DNA from 3 places in the Phyllobacterium sp. T2-21 genome. Region 3 is predicted to be linked to each of the others. Evidence: riboswitches for the same ligand, from Rfam matches in the RefSeq annotation. Region 3 holds a riboswitch; each other region holds the start of a gene.

The links. Region 3 has a riboswitch for thiamine pyrophosphate ahead of thiB (thiamine ABC transporter substrate binding subunit). Riboswitches for the same ligand answer to the same signal wherever they lie in the genome.
Region 1: it holds a riboswitch for thiamine pyrophosphate, as region 3 does, so the genes downstream of both, ACZ5FP_RS04490 (ABC transporter permease) here and thiB (thiamine ABC transporter substrate binding subunit) in region 3, are expected to answer to the same signal.
Region 2: it holds a riboswitch for thiamine pyrophosphate, as region 3 does, so the genes downstream of both, thiC (phosphomethylpyrimidine synthase ThiC) here and thiB (thiamine ABC transporter substrate binding subunit) in region 3, are expected to answer to the same signal.

What each region holds. Positions count from the first base shown of each region.
Region 1 is NZ_AP027912.1:901,147-905,628, reverse strand. Features, by position in the region: gene ACZ5FP_RS04495 (ABC transporter substrate-binding protein) at 1-803, opposite strand, end outside; gene ACZ5FP_RS04490 (ABC transporter permease) at 842-1,585, opposite strand; TPP riboswitch at 1,697-1,799, opposite strand; gene ACZ5FP_RS04485 (TadE/TadG family type IV pilus assembly protein) at 1,855-2,862, opposite strand; gene ACZ5FP_RS04480 (ABC transporter ATP-binding protein) at 2,988-3,761, opposite strand; gene ACZ5FP_RS04475 (ABC transporter ATP-binding protein) at 3,758-4,482, opposite strand, start outside.
Region 2 is NZ_AP027912.1:3,104,049-3,108,530, forward strand. Features, by position in the region: gene thiC (phosphomethylpyrimidine synthase ThiC) at 1-1,043, opposite strand, end outside; TPP riboswitch at 1,141-1,257, opposite strand; gene ACZ5FP_RS15545 (NADPH-dependent FMN reductase) at 1,347-1,916, opposite strand; gene rpsU (30S ribosomal protein S21) at 2,125-2,400, opposite strand; gene ACZ5FP_RS15555 (RidA family protein) at 2,650-2,994, opposite strand; tRNA gene ACZ5FP_RS15560 (tRNA-Lys) at 3,080-3,155, opposite strand; gene ACZ5FP_RS15565 (PhzF family phenazine biosynthesis protein) at 3,259-4,176, opposite strand; gene ACZ5FP_RS15570 (NUDIX hydrolase) at 4,429-4,482, opposite strand, start outside.
Region 3 is NZ_AP027912.1:221,072-225,553, forward strand. Features, by position in the region: gene ACZ5FP_RS01145 (YMGG-like glycine zipper-containing protein) at 1-300, opposite strand, end outside; gene ACZ5FP_RS01150 (hypothetical protein) at 445-735, opposite strand; gene ACZ5FP_RS01155 (thiamine diphosphokinase) at 839-1,465, opposite strand; gene ACZ5FP_RS01160 (hypothetical protein) at 1,520-1,717, opposite strand; TPP riboswitch at 1,875-1,991, shown strand; gene thiB (thiamine ABC transporter substrate binding subunit) at 2,072-3,055, shown strand; gene thiP (thiamine/thiamine pyrophosphate ABC transporter permease) at 3,060-4,482, shown strand, end outside.

The DNA of each region.
Region 1 (4,482 bases), 680 kb from region 3:
CGGTTCAGCGCATTGTCGAGATCGGGATAGGCCTTGACGAACAGCGACCAGGACTCATCGGGATGGTTGGTCAGATAGATCGCGCCCTTTTCCACGGCGCCGATGAAACGTTTCAAACGGTCGTCTTTCGCCAGATCGGGATGCGTCAGGAAGATCAGCTCGTCATAGACGGGAACACCATGCTCCTCGGGAAAGAATGCCGTTCCCTTGTGACCTTCCTGCGCCATCTGCGTCAGCTCGAAATTGCGGTAGCCGCCCACCGTGGCATCCACCTGATTGGCGATCAACGATGCCGACAGGGCGAAGTTGACATTGATCAGCTCGACATCTCCCGTCTTCAGGCCTTCGGATTTCAGCATCGCGCCAAGCATGGCATCCTCAAAACCAGCCACGGAGAACCCGACTTTTTTGCCCTTCAGGTCCTTCAGGCTCTTGATCGGACCATCGGCGAGGACGGTCACCGTGTTGAGCGGCGTCTCCACCAGGGTGCCGAAACGAACCAGCGGCAGGCCTTCGTCATGGCTGAGATAGAGGTTGGGCTGGTAGCCGATGGCGATGTCCGCCTGCTTGGCCGCCACGAGGCGCGGCGGCGCTGCCGGATCGGCCGGCGGGATCAGATCCACGTCCAGTCCGGCTTCGCTGAAGAAGCCCTTTTCGCGGGCAACAACCAGCGGTGCATGGTCGGGGTTGACGAACCATTCCAGCAGGACAGACAGCTTGTCTGCCGCCGCGGCGGGAGATGCGAGGAGAGACAAGGCGGCCAACAGTATGATGGCGGGGGCAAACGCGCGGCGGCGAAACATGGGCATTCCTTTATCAACGGGACGGGAAAACGGGGCGGTCATGATGCCTGCACCCAGGGCGTGAGACGTGCGGCGAAGGCATCGACGAGGAAACGCAGAACGATGGTCAGAACGGCGAGGATGATGAGGGCGGCAAACAGCGTATCGGTCTGCATGCGGGCATTGGCCTGCAGCATGACGAAGCCAAGTCCGCGCGAGGCACCGACCCATTCGCCGATCACCGCGCCAATGGGGGCAAAGACCGCCGCAACACGCAGGCCCGAACCGAGGCCGGGCAAGGCGCTGGGCACACGGATGAGGAACAGCGTCGCCAGCGGCGAAGCCTGTGTCAGGGCGGCGGCATCCAGCAGGTCCTGACTGGTCCGGCGCAGTGCATCGGCAAAGGACGAGGCGACGGGGAAGAAGATGATCAGGCTGGCCATGACGACCTTGGACGCGAGGCCGAAGCCGAACCAGAGAACCAGCAGCGGCGCAATGGCAAAGACCGGAAGCGCCTGCAGGACCAGCAGGAGAGGCCAGACGATCTGGCCGAAACCCGGCAGGCCAGCCACCAGAAGCGCAACAAGGATTCCGGCCATGGCACCGAAGAACAGCCCGAGCACGATTTCAAGCACCGTGATGGCGGCGTTGCTCAGGAGATAATGCTGCTGCTCGACCAGGGCGGCAATGACAGAACCGGGGCCGGGCAGGATGAAGCGCGGCGGCTGCAGCATCCAGACAGCGAGCTGCCAGCAAGCAAGCACAGCCAGCAGGGCTCCGGCGATGCGGACGAGCATGCGCATGGCGGGCCGTCACAAACTCGGCGATTGGTGGTTCAGCGAAAACGGCATCTGCAGGACTCCATCAAACGTGTGGAGATCCGGATATGTGCGAAGACAAGGCAGAGTGCGTGAAGAATGCTCAATTCCCGTTCCTACGCCGGCATAACCCGGATCAGGTTCAAGGGTCCAGCTCGACGCTATCTCAGCACTGTACAGTGCCCCCCTCGGAATGAAGTCATGATGGAGCGGCGGGGGCTTAAAGTCAATCGCGCCGCCTTTGCATTTGGAAATTACTGCGTGAGCAGAATTTTTGAGTAATCAAATGCACAACCGGTTTTGAGCGTATACTCAAAGTCTGGTGTACCGCCGCCGCCATCTTCCCAGCCATGCCTTCTCGTAGAACCGTCGCAACTCAGGAGATCGTTCATGATCACCGGCGGTCCTTCTTTTTCCGTGGTTGATTGAGCACCATCGAGGGCCAGACGCCACGCGTCGTTTGCCCTGTCACTTCTAACCAGGAAGGCATTCGCATTATCTTTGAGTGTCTTCTCCTGTTGAAACGTCAAATTGTCCGGTGTGGGCGTTATCTGATCGTTGGAACTGGTGGAAGTCGTACATTTCTTGTTGACATTCTTTTTGCCGACAGGGCAGCCGTCCTTCTTGACGACCATGGTAAAATAGAAGGTCTTGAACTTTCCCAATGAGAACGTTTGGGATTGTGCATTTACGGGCGGTACCGATGTTCCCTTGCCGTCGGTCTGGCTGGCATTGGTATACTCAAGAGCTGCCACTTCCTCCGTTGCGCCATTTTCTCTGACAACCATTACCGATATTCTTTTGTAATAAGTTCCCTTAACCTTTGTGATGGTGAAGGTGGCATCAACCGGCGTCAATGCTCCGGATGCTATCGACGTGGTGGCAATGTCCATTGAATTCAGATTCAACACCTGCATGAACGTCGTTTGCATCGGCCGCGCAACAGAGAGTTTGATCCGTGCCGGGACATCGTTTGTCACCGTCACATTGTACGTAGCGCCACTGCTGTCGAAGTTAGGGACGTTCGCGCGCAAGCTTTTTTGAATGCGGCTCTTCACGTCATCCAGATTGTTTCCTGTATAGGTCGATGCACCCCACAGCACCGCGGCATCCGCTGCGTTCTGCAGTTCAGCACGCTGACTGCTTGCACGGGTATAATCAACTGCAAGACCGGTCATGCCCATAAGCGGCACAAGCAGCAGACCGAAGGTCAGTGCCGTGGCCCCACGCTTGTCTCTCAGGAATTGTTTGAATTTGCTCATAGCCCGCTCCGGTTGTTGAGCGAACCATGAAGGCCATGCCGTAAATGCCTGCTTAGCAAATTCGTTCAGATTGTCTCAATCCGCGATAAGTCGTGCACCATGGTAAAAATCCGATAAAGCACGACCTAGGCAGCGGGCGCGCCCGGCCGCACAAAACCCTCGCTGGCAACGAGCAGATTGCGCGTATAGGCCTGCGTCACCTTGCGGGCGGCAAGATCGGCGGCGGAAAGGCGCTCCACCTCGGCACCGCTCTGCATGACCATCAGCCGGTCGCACATGTGGGTGACCACCGCCAGATCGTGACTGACCATCAGGAAGGTCAGCTTGCGGTCGCGGCGTATCTGTTCCAGCAGGTTCAGCACTTCGGCCTGTACGGATGCGTCGAGCGCCGATGTCGGTTCATCGAGCAGCAGGATCGACGGCTCCAGGATCAATGCCCGGGCGATGGCGACACGCTGGCGCTGGCCGCCGGACAGCTGATGCGAATAACGGAAGCGGAAGCTGGAGCCGAGGCCCACCTCGTCGAGCGCGCGCAGAATGCGCTTTTCAATGTCGGTAAATCCGTGGACCGCCAGTGGTTCGAGCAGAAGCCGGTCGACGGTCTGGCGCGGGTGCAGCGAACCATAGGGGTCCTGGAACACCATCTGCACTTCACGATAGAACGCCTTGGTGCGCTTCTTGTCCAGCAGCTTGCCGTTCACGGTGATCGAGCCGCCGCTGGTCGGCGCAAGCCCGGCAACCGCCCGCAGCAATGTCGATTTGCCGGAGCCGGATTCACCGACGAGTCCGAAGGATTCACCCGGCAGCACATCGAGGCTGACACCCCGCAAGGCGCGGAAACGGTCGAACGTGACTTCAAGCTTGTCGACGACAAGCGCTTTGGCAGGAGATGTCGTCATGCCGCCCACTCCGGCTTGCGATCAAGGACAGGGAGAGGATGGGTATCGGCACCAATTTTCGGCATGCAGTTCAGAAGCCCCTGCGTATAGGGATGTTTGGCATTGTGCAGGTCCTTGGCGGCGATCTCCTCGACGATGTGGCCCGCATACATGACGATGACCCGGTCGCAGAACGACGAGACCAGCCGCAGATCATGCGAAATGAAGATCAGCCCCATGCCGCGATCGCGCACCAGATTGTCGAGGATGGCGAGAACATCCAGCTGGACAGTCACGTCGAGCGCCGAGGTCGGTTCATCGGCGATCAGCAGTTCCGGGCCGGTGATCAACATCATGGCAATCATGGCGCGCTGCCCCATGCCGCCCGAAACCTCATGCGGGTGGAGATCGAAGACGCGCTCGGGATCGCGAATCTGCACGGCGGCCAGCATGTCGAGCGCACGCTTGCGCGCCTCGGATTTGCTGACCCGTTCGTGGGTGCGCAGCGTCTCGACGATCTGCCGCCCGATGCTCATGACCGGATTGAGCGAATATTTCGGGTCCTGCAAAATCATGGCAATCCGGTTGCCGCGCAGCGACCGCCGTTCGGCAGCCGAGACTTTCAGCAGGTCGATGCCATCGAAATTCAACGTCTCCGCGGTAATTTTCGCATGCGGCGGCGTCAGCCCCATGATGGCGCGCCCGGTCTGGGACTTGCCCGAACCGGATTCGCCGACGATGC
Region 2 (4,482 bases), 790 kb from region 3:
TGCTCGTAGAGGAAACTTTCCCGGTGATGATGCAGGCACCACTTGGCCATGATCGAGCCGCCACGCGACACGATGCCGGTGACGCGGTCGACGGTCAGCGGGATGTAATGCAACCGAACACCCGCATGGATGGTGAAATAATCGACACCCTGCTCCGCCTGTTCGATCAGCGTGTCGCGATAGACCTCCCATGTCAGGTCCTCGGCGATGCCGCCGACCTTTTCCAGCGCCTGATAGAGCGGCACGGTGCCGATCGGCACAGGGGCGTTGCGGATGATCCATTCGCGGATATTGTGGATGTTGCGGCCGGTCGACAGGTCCATCACCGTGTCGGCACCCCAGCGGATGGCCCATACCATTTTTTCCACTTCCTCGGCCATGGAGGAGGTCACTGCGGAGTTGCCGATATTGGCGTTGATCTTGACCAGGAAGTTGCGGCCGATGATCATCGGCTCGAGTTCGGGATGGTTGACATTGGCCGGAATGATCGCCCTGCCCCGGGCAATCTCCTCGCGGACGAATTCCGGTGTGACATAATCCGGCACCGACGCGCCGAAGGAATTGCCGTCGCGCTCCAGCTGCGCCCGCGCCGCGTCGCGGCCAAGGTTTTCACGGATCGCCACATATTCCATCTCCGGCGTGATGATCCCCGCCCGGGCATAGGCGAGCTGCGTCACGGCTTTATCGCCCTTCGCCCGCAGTGGCCGGTTGCGCACCGGGAACTCAGGGGTCAGCCGTTCACCGGTGACGAAGCCATTGTCCTCCAGCTTGACGTGGCGGCCGTCATAGGCGGCAAGGTCGGCATGGCCGGCAAGCCAGCTTGCGCGGATGCGCGGCAGGCCCTTGGCGATGTCAATGGCAGCGTTGGCATCCGTATACGGCCCGGACGCGTCGTACACCGTCACCGGCGGCTCGCCCGCTGTCGGATGCACCGATATCTGGCGCAACGGCACGCGGATATCCGGATGGATATGGCCGGGTTTGTATATTTTGATCGAGGCCGGCAGCGGTCCTGCCGAAACGGTTGGGGTAATTACGGTCATCATCAGGCTCCTAAGCAATCAAGCGTGGAAACCCAGTTCTGTGCCGGAAGGATGAAAAGAGATTGCGAATCCGGATACGGATGTGCCGAGGCTGACTCGCATGACTTTCGCACCGTCCCTACGCCAGTATGAACTGGATCAGGTTCAACGGGTCACTGCGCTGCAAAAGCCAGCAGAATCTCAGCCCCTTGTCGGGACCCCCCTGGTGAATGTCTTGAATTGAACGCCCGATCCGCCATTTGTCAAGCGAATCGGTAAAATCGTGTGTGTGGCGCCCCGTCGATTCCGGGCGCCTTGACCGGATCAGTACGCGCGCAGCGGCTTCAAAGCATTGCTCCACTTGAGCAATTCGCCAATCATGGTGTTGGCGCTGGCGGTCACCAGTTCATTGGCCTGGAAGACGCCTTCATCGTTGATGAACTGCTGGTACGCCGGAACGGGAACGCCTTCGGGAATGGGAACCATCCGCAGGCCTGCGATGAGGCCCTTGACCGATTCGACCGAGCGCAGGCCGCCCGACACGCCGCCATAGCTGACGAAACCGACCGGCTTGTAGTTCCATTCCTGCCAGAGATAGATGATCGCATTGGTCAGGGACGGCGGAGCGAAATAGTCATATTCCGGCGTCACGAACACGATCGCATCGCCCGCTTCGATCAGCGCGCTCCACTTTTTCGTGTGCGCATGTTCATACTTCCGGGCACGCGGGTGGTTGGGCTCGTCGAAAACCGGCAGGTTGAGATCCGCCAGGTCAATCAGAACCGGCTCGAACTGGCCGTCCTGGCTGGCAAAGTCATGGAACCACTTGGCAACCGGCTGACCGGCGCGGCCCGGACGGGTGCTGACGTGGACGATGTTGAGCTTGGGTGCCATTGAAAGGTCTCCATAAGGCTTGAATAGTATGGAGCATGCATAGGCGCGGCGTGATGCGGCGCACAAGAAGGCACTTTTTTGAAACCGGGTAATATCGATGTGAAGACGATAGTTATGGCGGAGTCTTCACAAAACGAAACCCGCTCCAGCATGGCTCGCTGTGCGGGTTCTGTCGCGTTTTGCAAGGACCGGAAACTCCGGTCATTGATTATCGGTTGTTGCTGAAATCGCTGGTAGCGGCACCTGGACGGGCAACGCGTTCTTTCTTCTTCGGACCAGGAAGCAGACCTTCACGCTGTGCCTGCTTGCGCGCTGCCTTGCGGGCGCGGCTGACGGCTTCAGCCTTTTCACGGACACGGCGCTCGGACGGCTTTTCAAAAGCCTGGCGCGCCTTCATTTCGCGAAAGAGACCTTCGCGCTGCATCTTCTTTTTCAGGACCCGGAGGGCCTGTTCAACATTGTTGTCACGGACGAGAACTTGCAATCGTTTTCCTTACCCATGCTTGTCTCGTCTTGCGGGCGTAAGCGTCACAATCAGACAAGCGTTTGATGAATTACCACAACGGCAATCCCGAGAAGCGCGGACTTTATTCATTCCCGCGCTAAAAATCCAGTGCGCGGGAGCAGTTTTACTGACATCCACTTCATTTCATCCCGGCAAATTCAATATTTCCGCCGGGATGAACCTGTCGCTTTGCCAAATCCGCCGTGTCGGACGGATTTCGGCAGGGAATCAGATGGCAGCGGTGATGATGATTTCGACGAGGTAGTCCGGGGTCGCCAGCTTGGCTTCGCCGGTGGCGCGCGCAGGCGTGTTGGCCGGATCGACCCAGGCATCCCAAACCGCATTCATTTCGGCAAAGTCCTTCATGTCGGCCATCCAGATGATCGCCTGCAGGATCTTGGACTTGTCGGAACCGGCTTCCTTCAACAGGCGCTCGACCGAAGCCAGGACATCCTTGGTCTGCTCGGTGACGCTCTTGCCCGGTGTGCCTACCTGCCCTGCGAGATAAACCGTGTTGCCATGGATAACGGCCTGGCTCATGCGTGGACCGACTTCAATACGACGAATGCTCATGGAAAGCTCCTCTAGCAGTTTGGGTAGATCGATATTGGACAGGCATATAAGAAAAAAGGGCCATACGGCCCTTTTTTCAAAGAAATGGTGGGCACAGTAGGGATCGAACCTACGACCCGCTGATTAAGAGTCAGCTGCTCTACCAACTGAGCTATGTGCCCGTCAGCCGCTTTGACGACCGAAGGTGGGGGCTCTATAACGGGGCAAAACCGGCCTGTCCAGCCCTTCTTGAAAACTTTATGTCAGCTTTGAACAATAAGTTGTTTAAACAAAAAGCTGCCCCTCCGCCGTCTTGACCGCTGAACCGCCGATACGCCCGCCGGCAAGCTTCTGGTCGGTGATATCCAGTTCCAGCCGCAATCGCGATGGACGGCCCATTTCCTGGCCCTGTTCCAGCCACAGCCGCAACAATCCGTCGAGCGGCTGGTCAAAATGCTGGATGGCCCCGGCAAAGGCCGCCGTGGCGGAACCCGTTGCCGGGTCCTCGTAGGTGCCCTCGTCGCTGACAAACATCCGCGCATGAAAATTGCTGTCGTGCAGCGTCGTTTCGCGGCAATAGACATAGACGGGCAGCTGGCGCCCGTCGATGACCGGTGCCGCCATTTTCATGGCGTCCTGGTTGATTCGAATCCGCCCGGCAGCCGCCAGCCCGTGAATCGGGATCAGCAGGTAGGGCACGCCGGCATCCCAGATGGTCGGAACGTGATTCTCGAAGCCGATCTCCTTGGGTTCAAGACGCAGGGCATTGGCCAGCGCGATCCTGTCGGAATTGTACGGCACCTGTTCCGGCAGCTTGGGAAGATCGAATTCGGCAAACGCTCCCGCCTTGCTGAGTTTCACGCCGCAGCGGACGGGGCCGATCTTCTCTTCCAGGATGATCAGCGTTTCCTGATCGCCCGCCACATCGGGAAAGCGGCTTTGCGCCAGGGCAATGGCGGACCCGACAGTCGGATGACCGGCGAAAGGCATTTCGTAATCGGGCGTAAAAATCCTGATCTGCGCCGTATGGGCAGGATTGTGCGCCGGCAGGACGAACACCGTCTCTGACAGATTGAATTGCCCGGCAATCCGCTGCATGGCGGCATCGTCCAGCCCGGCTGCATCGTGCACAACCGCAAGGGGATTGCCCGTCAGGACCTTGTCGGTGAAAACATCATAGACTTGATAGTGCCGGCCGCTCATTTGCATACTCCTCGTCAAACCCTCGGCGAAAGTAGACACTGGAGAGAGCTGTTCAAGATAAACCTTGTGACGGTGACATTCCAGCCTGCAGGCCATCTGGTGCGTGGTTCGACAAGCTCACCATGAGGGAGGTGGTTGACTGCAAGTTCAATCACAAACGTTGCAGAATAGAACGCCCTGCAATCCTCACTCACCCTCATGGTGAGCTTGTCGAACCACGCACGGCAGAAATGCAACATTGCCTCTCTCGGTTCATGGCCTGAAATGCCAGTCGCCAAAGGTGGCGAAGGTACGCGGCGTCGCCTC
Region 3 (4,482 bases):
GCAGGGGGCGTTGTAGATGCTGCCATCGGGCCGCTGATAACGGCAAAGATTCTGATTGCCGTTGCCGCCACCGCTTGGCGTCGTTGCCGTGCCGACAGCAGCACCGAGAAGCGCGCCGCCGGCCGCACCGATCACGGTGCTCTTGGTGTTGTGTCCGAGTGCCTGTCCGGCGAGTGCGCCGACACCGCCGCCGATCAACGCGCCCGTCCCGGCCCGCTGGTTCTGTTCGCTCGTTTCACAACCGGCCAATGACATGGCCAGAAGCGCGGAAACCGCAATGGCGGTCAAACGAAAACTCATTAGTCAATCCTCTCAACATGAATATAGCGGCCATATCGTGCGGGCTTAATGCGGCAGAACAAAGATCAGCCCATGCACCCCGGCAGCCTCAAACAAAAACAGGCCGGTTTCCCGGCCTGTTCCGCTTTCCCTGATGGGGAAGGATTAGTAACCGCGGCAAGGCGCGCGATAACGCTCGCCGTAACGGTTTTCATATGTGCAGTAACGGCGGCCATCATTGTTGGCCGTTGCGGCACCAACAGCCACACCACCAACACCACCGATGGCAGCACCAGCCAGTGCGCCACGGCCACCACCGATTGCACCACCAGCCAAAGCACCAAGTGCTGCACCGCCAACGCCATAACCCGCCGTACGCTGCTCACTTGTTGTGCAACCGGCTACCGAAAATGCCAGAAGTGCGGCAACTGCTACTGTCGACAAACTTTTCAACATGGAAGACCTCTCCCGTTTCAAAACTAAACTAACCAGCTTGCGTCCCCAATGCTGTGCCGCAAGAATTGCACTTTCCGCGTTGTTTTACAAGCGGTTCGCAATTTTACGGCGCAGCAATCAGGACTGCATTGCCTGAACGAAGCGATACGTGGAGATTTCCACACACGGCATTCGACACTGTAAGCGATGAACCGAAAGAAAGTTCCATATTTTCCAGCGGCCATCGCGCACCATGGATAAATAATCCGCGCAGGGACGTAAAGGCCACAATGCTGAATACCGTTCCATCGGCAAAATCGAACGCATAGTCTCCTGCAACCAGGGGATGCGCTTCCTCGCTTCCGCTGGAGAGAATGATCTTCCGGCCTTCCGCCGCATGGCGGGTGGCCATGGTCAGGTGCAGCAGGGTGTGGTCGGTGCGTTCACCGCCAAAGGCGCCGCACAGGATCACTTCGGTGGCGCCCAGCCGGTAGGCCTCGTTGAGTGCCAGTTCGCCGTCGGTCATGTCCTTGGCGGCCGGAAAAACCGAACGCGGCACATGCGCATAGCGTTCGGCAAGTTCAGGCGATGTCGAATCGAAATCGCCCAGCCACAACTCGGGTTCAACGCCCAGCGCCTGCGCATGGGCAATGCCGCCATCGGCGGCAAGAACGCGCGCCCCGGCAATGAGATGCCGGAGACGGTCGGTGACGTGAACGGTTCCACCAAGAAGAAGGACGAATTTGCTCATGCACCGGCCATAGCATGGCACAAGCCGGTCGCACAGGGCATCCGTGATTCGAGGTTAAACGAAGCGCCCGAGTGCAATCGCGGCCATGCCGGCAATCGCCACGCCGATGGCCAGAAACAGGCTCGGATAAAGCTCCGGGATGAATTTCTGCCGGCGCGGACGCAGGAGGATCGCCTTGCGGCGGGCGTTTTGGGAAGCCTGGTTCTGCTGCACCCTGACATGGGAATGATAAAAACCGTGACCACGAAACATGATTGACCCTTTCCATCGGAAAACAGCCGCACGGGATGTTTTCGCTGGGGACAATAGGCGCGCCAGTATCAGCTTTCGATTTGGCAGAACCGGCAAAACATAAAGATTTCATAAGCATCGACCGCTTGCACGGCTCCGGCCGAACCTCTATCCTTGTCACGCTCTAACGGGGTGCCGGTCGCATGGACCGGCTGAGAGGCGCACGGGGAAACCCTGCCAACCCGCGGAACCTGATCCGGTTTGTACCGGCGGAGGGATTAGACGCGGCAGATTTGCCGGCGCACCAATCCTTTTGAACACTGCTGATAGGAGGCGCCGATGCGGCCATTCGAGACTATTGTAAAAACAGCGGCCATGGTGACCGCTCTGTTCGCCGTCATTCCCCTTGGCACCGCGCATGCCGACGGCAAACTCACCGTCTACACCTATGAAAGCTTCACCGCCGAATGGGGCCCCGGCCCGAAGGTCAAGCAAGCCTTCGAAAAGCAATGTGCCTGCACTGTCGAATTCGTGGCGGTTGCCGATGGTGTTGCCCTGCTCAACCGGGTCAAGCTGGAAGGCGGGTCAACCAAGGCGGATGTGGTGCTCGGCCTCGACACCAACCTGACCTATGAGGCCAGGCAAACCGGCCTGTTTGCCCCCCATGGCATCGACACCTCCGCTGTGAGCATCCCCGGCGGCTACACCGATGATACCTTCGTTCCCTACGATTACGGCTATTTCGCCGTCATCTATGATTCCGAGAAGCTGAAGACCCCGCCGGAAAGCCTGAAGGAACTGGTCGAAGGCGACCCGAAGCAGAAGATCGTCATCGAAGACCCCCGCACCTCGACGCCCGGTCTCGGCCTGCTGCTCTGGGTCAAGTCGGTCTATGGCGACAAGGCCGGGGAAGCCTGGGCCAAGCTGAAAGACCGGGTGCTGACCGTCACGCCGGGCTGGTCGGAGGCCTATGGTCTCTTCACCAAGGGCGAAGCGCCGCTGGTGCTGTCCTACACGACGTCGCCGGCCTATCACCTGATCGCCGAGCGCGTGGACCGCTACAAGGCCATTTCGTTCAGCGAAGGCCATTACCTGCAGGTCGAAGTCGCTGCCCAGACCGTCAACGGGGCGAAAAACCCGCTCTCGGCGCAGTTTCTTGCCTTCATGACCAGCCCGGCGTTTCAGGATGCGATCCCTGAAAACAACTGGATGTATCCGGCTGCGAAAACCACCGACGCGCTGAACCCGGCCTTCGAAACCCTTGTTCAACCCGTCAAGACCCTGGCCTTCCCCTCCGAGGAGGTCGCCAAGAACCGTAAAGCCTGGATCGATGAGTGGCTCGCGGCCATGAGCCTGTAGCGTTGTGATTGCCATCCGCAGTTTCAGACCATGGGCGGGGGCATGCGCCCTCGCCTTTCTGGCGGCACTTGCGGGTGGCGCACTGCTCAGTCTCGCATCTGAAGCGCTGCGTGACGGCACGGAAGGTTTTGCCGCATTCGACAGCTATCTGTGGCGGGTGGCGCGGTTCACGCTGGTGCAGGCGCTCCTGTCCATGCTGCTTGCGGTTGCCCTTGCCATTCCACTCGCGCGCGCCTTGCATGAACATCCCGCCTTTCCCGGCCGCGCGCTGATTCTGCGCCTGTTTGCCCTGCCCTTGGCTTTGCCCGCGCTTGTTGCGGTGCTGGGCATCACCAGCATCTATGGCCGCAACGGCCTGCTGGCCTTTGCTTTCAGCAGCCTCGGCATGGACACCATACCCAATATTTACGGGCTTCCCGGCATCCTTCTCGCCCACGTCTTTTTCAACCTGCCGCTGGCGACCCGGCTCGTGCTTGCAAGCCTTGATTCCATTCCGTCGGATTACTGGAAACTCGCCGCGCAGCTCGGCATGGGCGGCTGGGCACGCTTCCGCCTGATCGAATGGCCGGTCATCCGCCGCAATCTGTCCGGTATTGCCGGGCTGATCTTCATGCTCTGCATCACCTCGTTCACGATCGTGCTGACCCTGGGCGGCGGACCGCGCGCCACCACGCTGGAAGTGGCGATCTACCAGTCCCTGCATTTCGACTTCGATATTGCCCGCGCCGTCTCGCTCACACTGTTGCAACTGGGCCTGACCATTGCCGTGCTGCTGCTGCTCGGCCTGACGGGCAAACCGGCGGACGAAGGCTTCAGTCTCCAGACGACCACGCGGCGCTTCGAGCGGCCGGGCCGTGCAGCGCAATGTGTCAATACGGCGATCATTCTCCTCGGACTGCTCTTTGTCGGCCTGCCCATGGGCGGAACCGTTGTCTCCGGGCTTGGCGCCGACCTGGCGCGCCTGATGAGCGAATCCATCGTCTGGCGCGCCATTGCCACAAGCATCGTGCTTGGCGCCGCCGCGGCCCTGCTCTCCCTCGCGCTGTCACTGTCGCTTGTCATCGCCCGGGAGTATCAGCAGAGCCGGCGGCGAACGGTTTCACCGGGTCTGTTCGAACGGTCGCTGGATCTGGGGGCGAGCCTGATCATGGTGGTGCCGCCCATTGTCATCGGCGCCGGCTGGTTCATCCTCTCGCGCCACGCCATCAACCCGTTCAGCCTTGCACCCGTCATGGTCATCGGCGTCAATGCCGCCATGGCCGTGCCCTTCGCCTTCCGCATCCTGCGCCCGGCCTGGGATACGGCCGCAAGCCGCCACAACCGGCTTTGCCTCCAGCTCGGCATCACCGGCTGGGACCGGCTGCGCCTGATCGACTGGCCGGCTTTGCGCCTGCCCATGGGTGTTGCCTTCGCCTTTGCCATGGCCC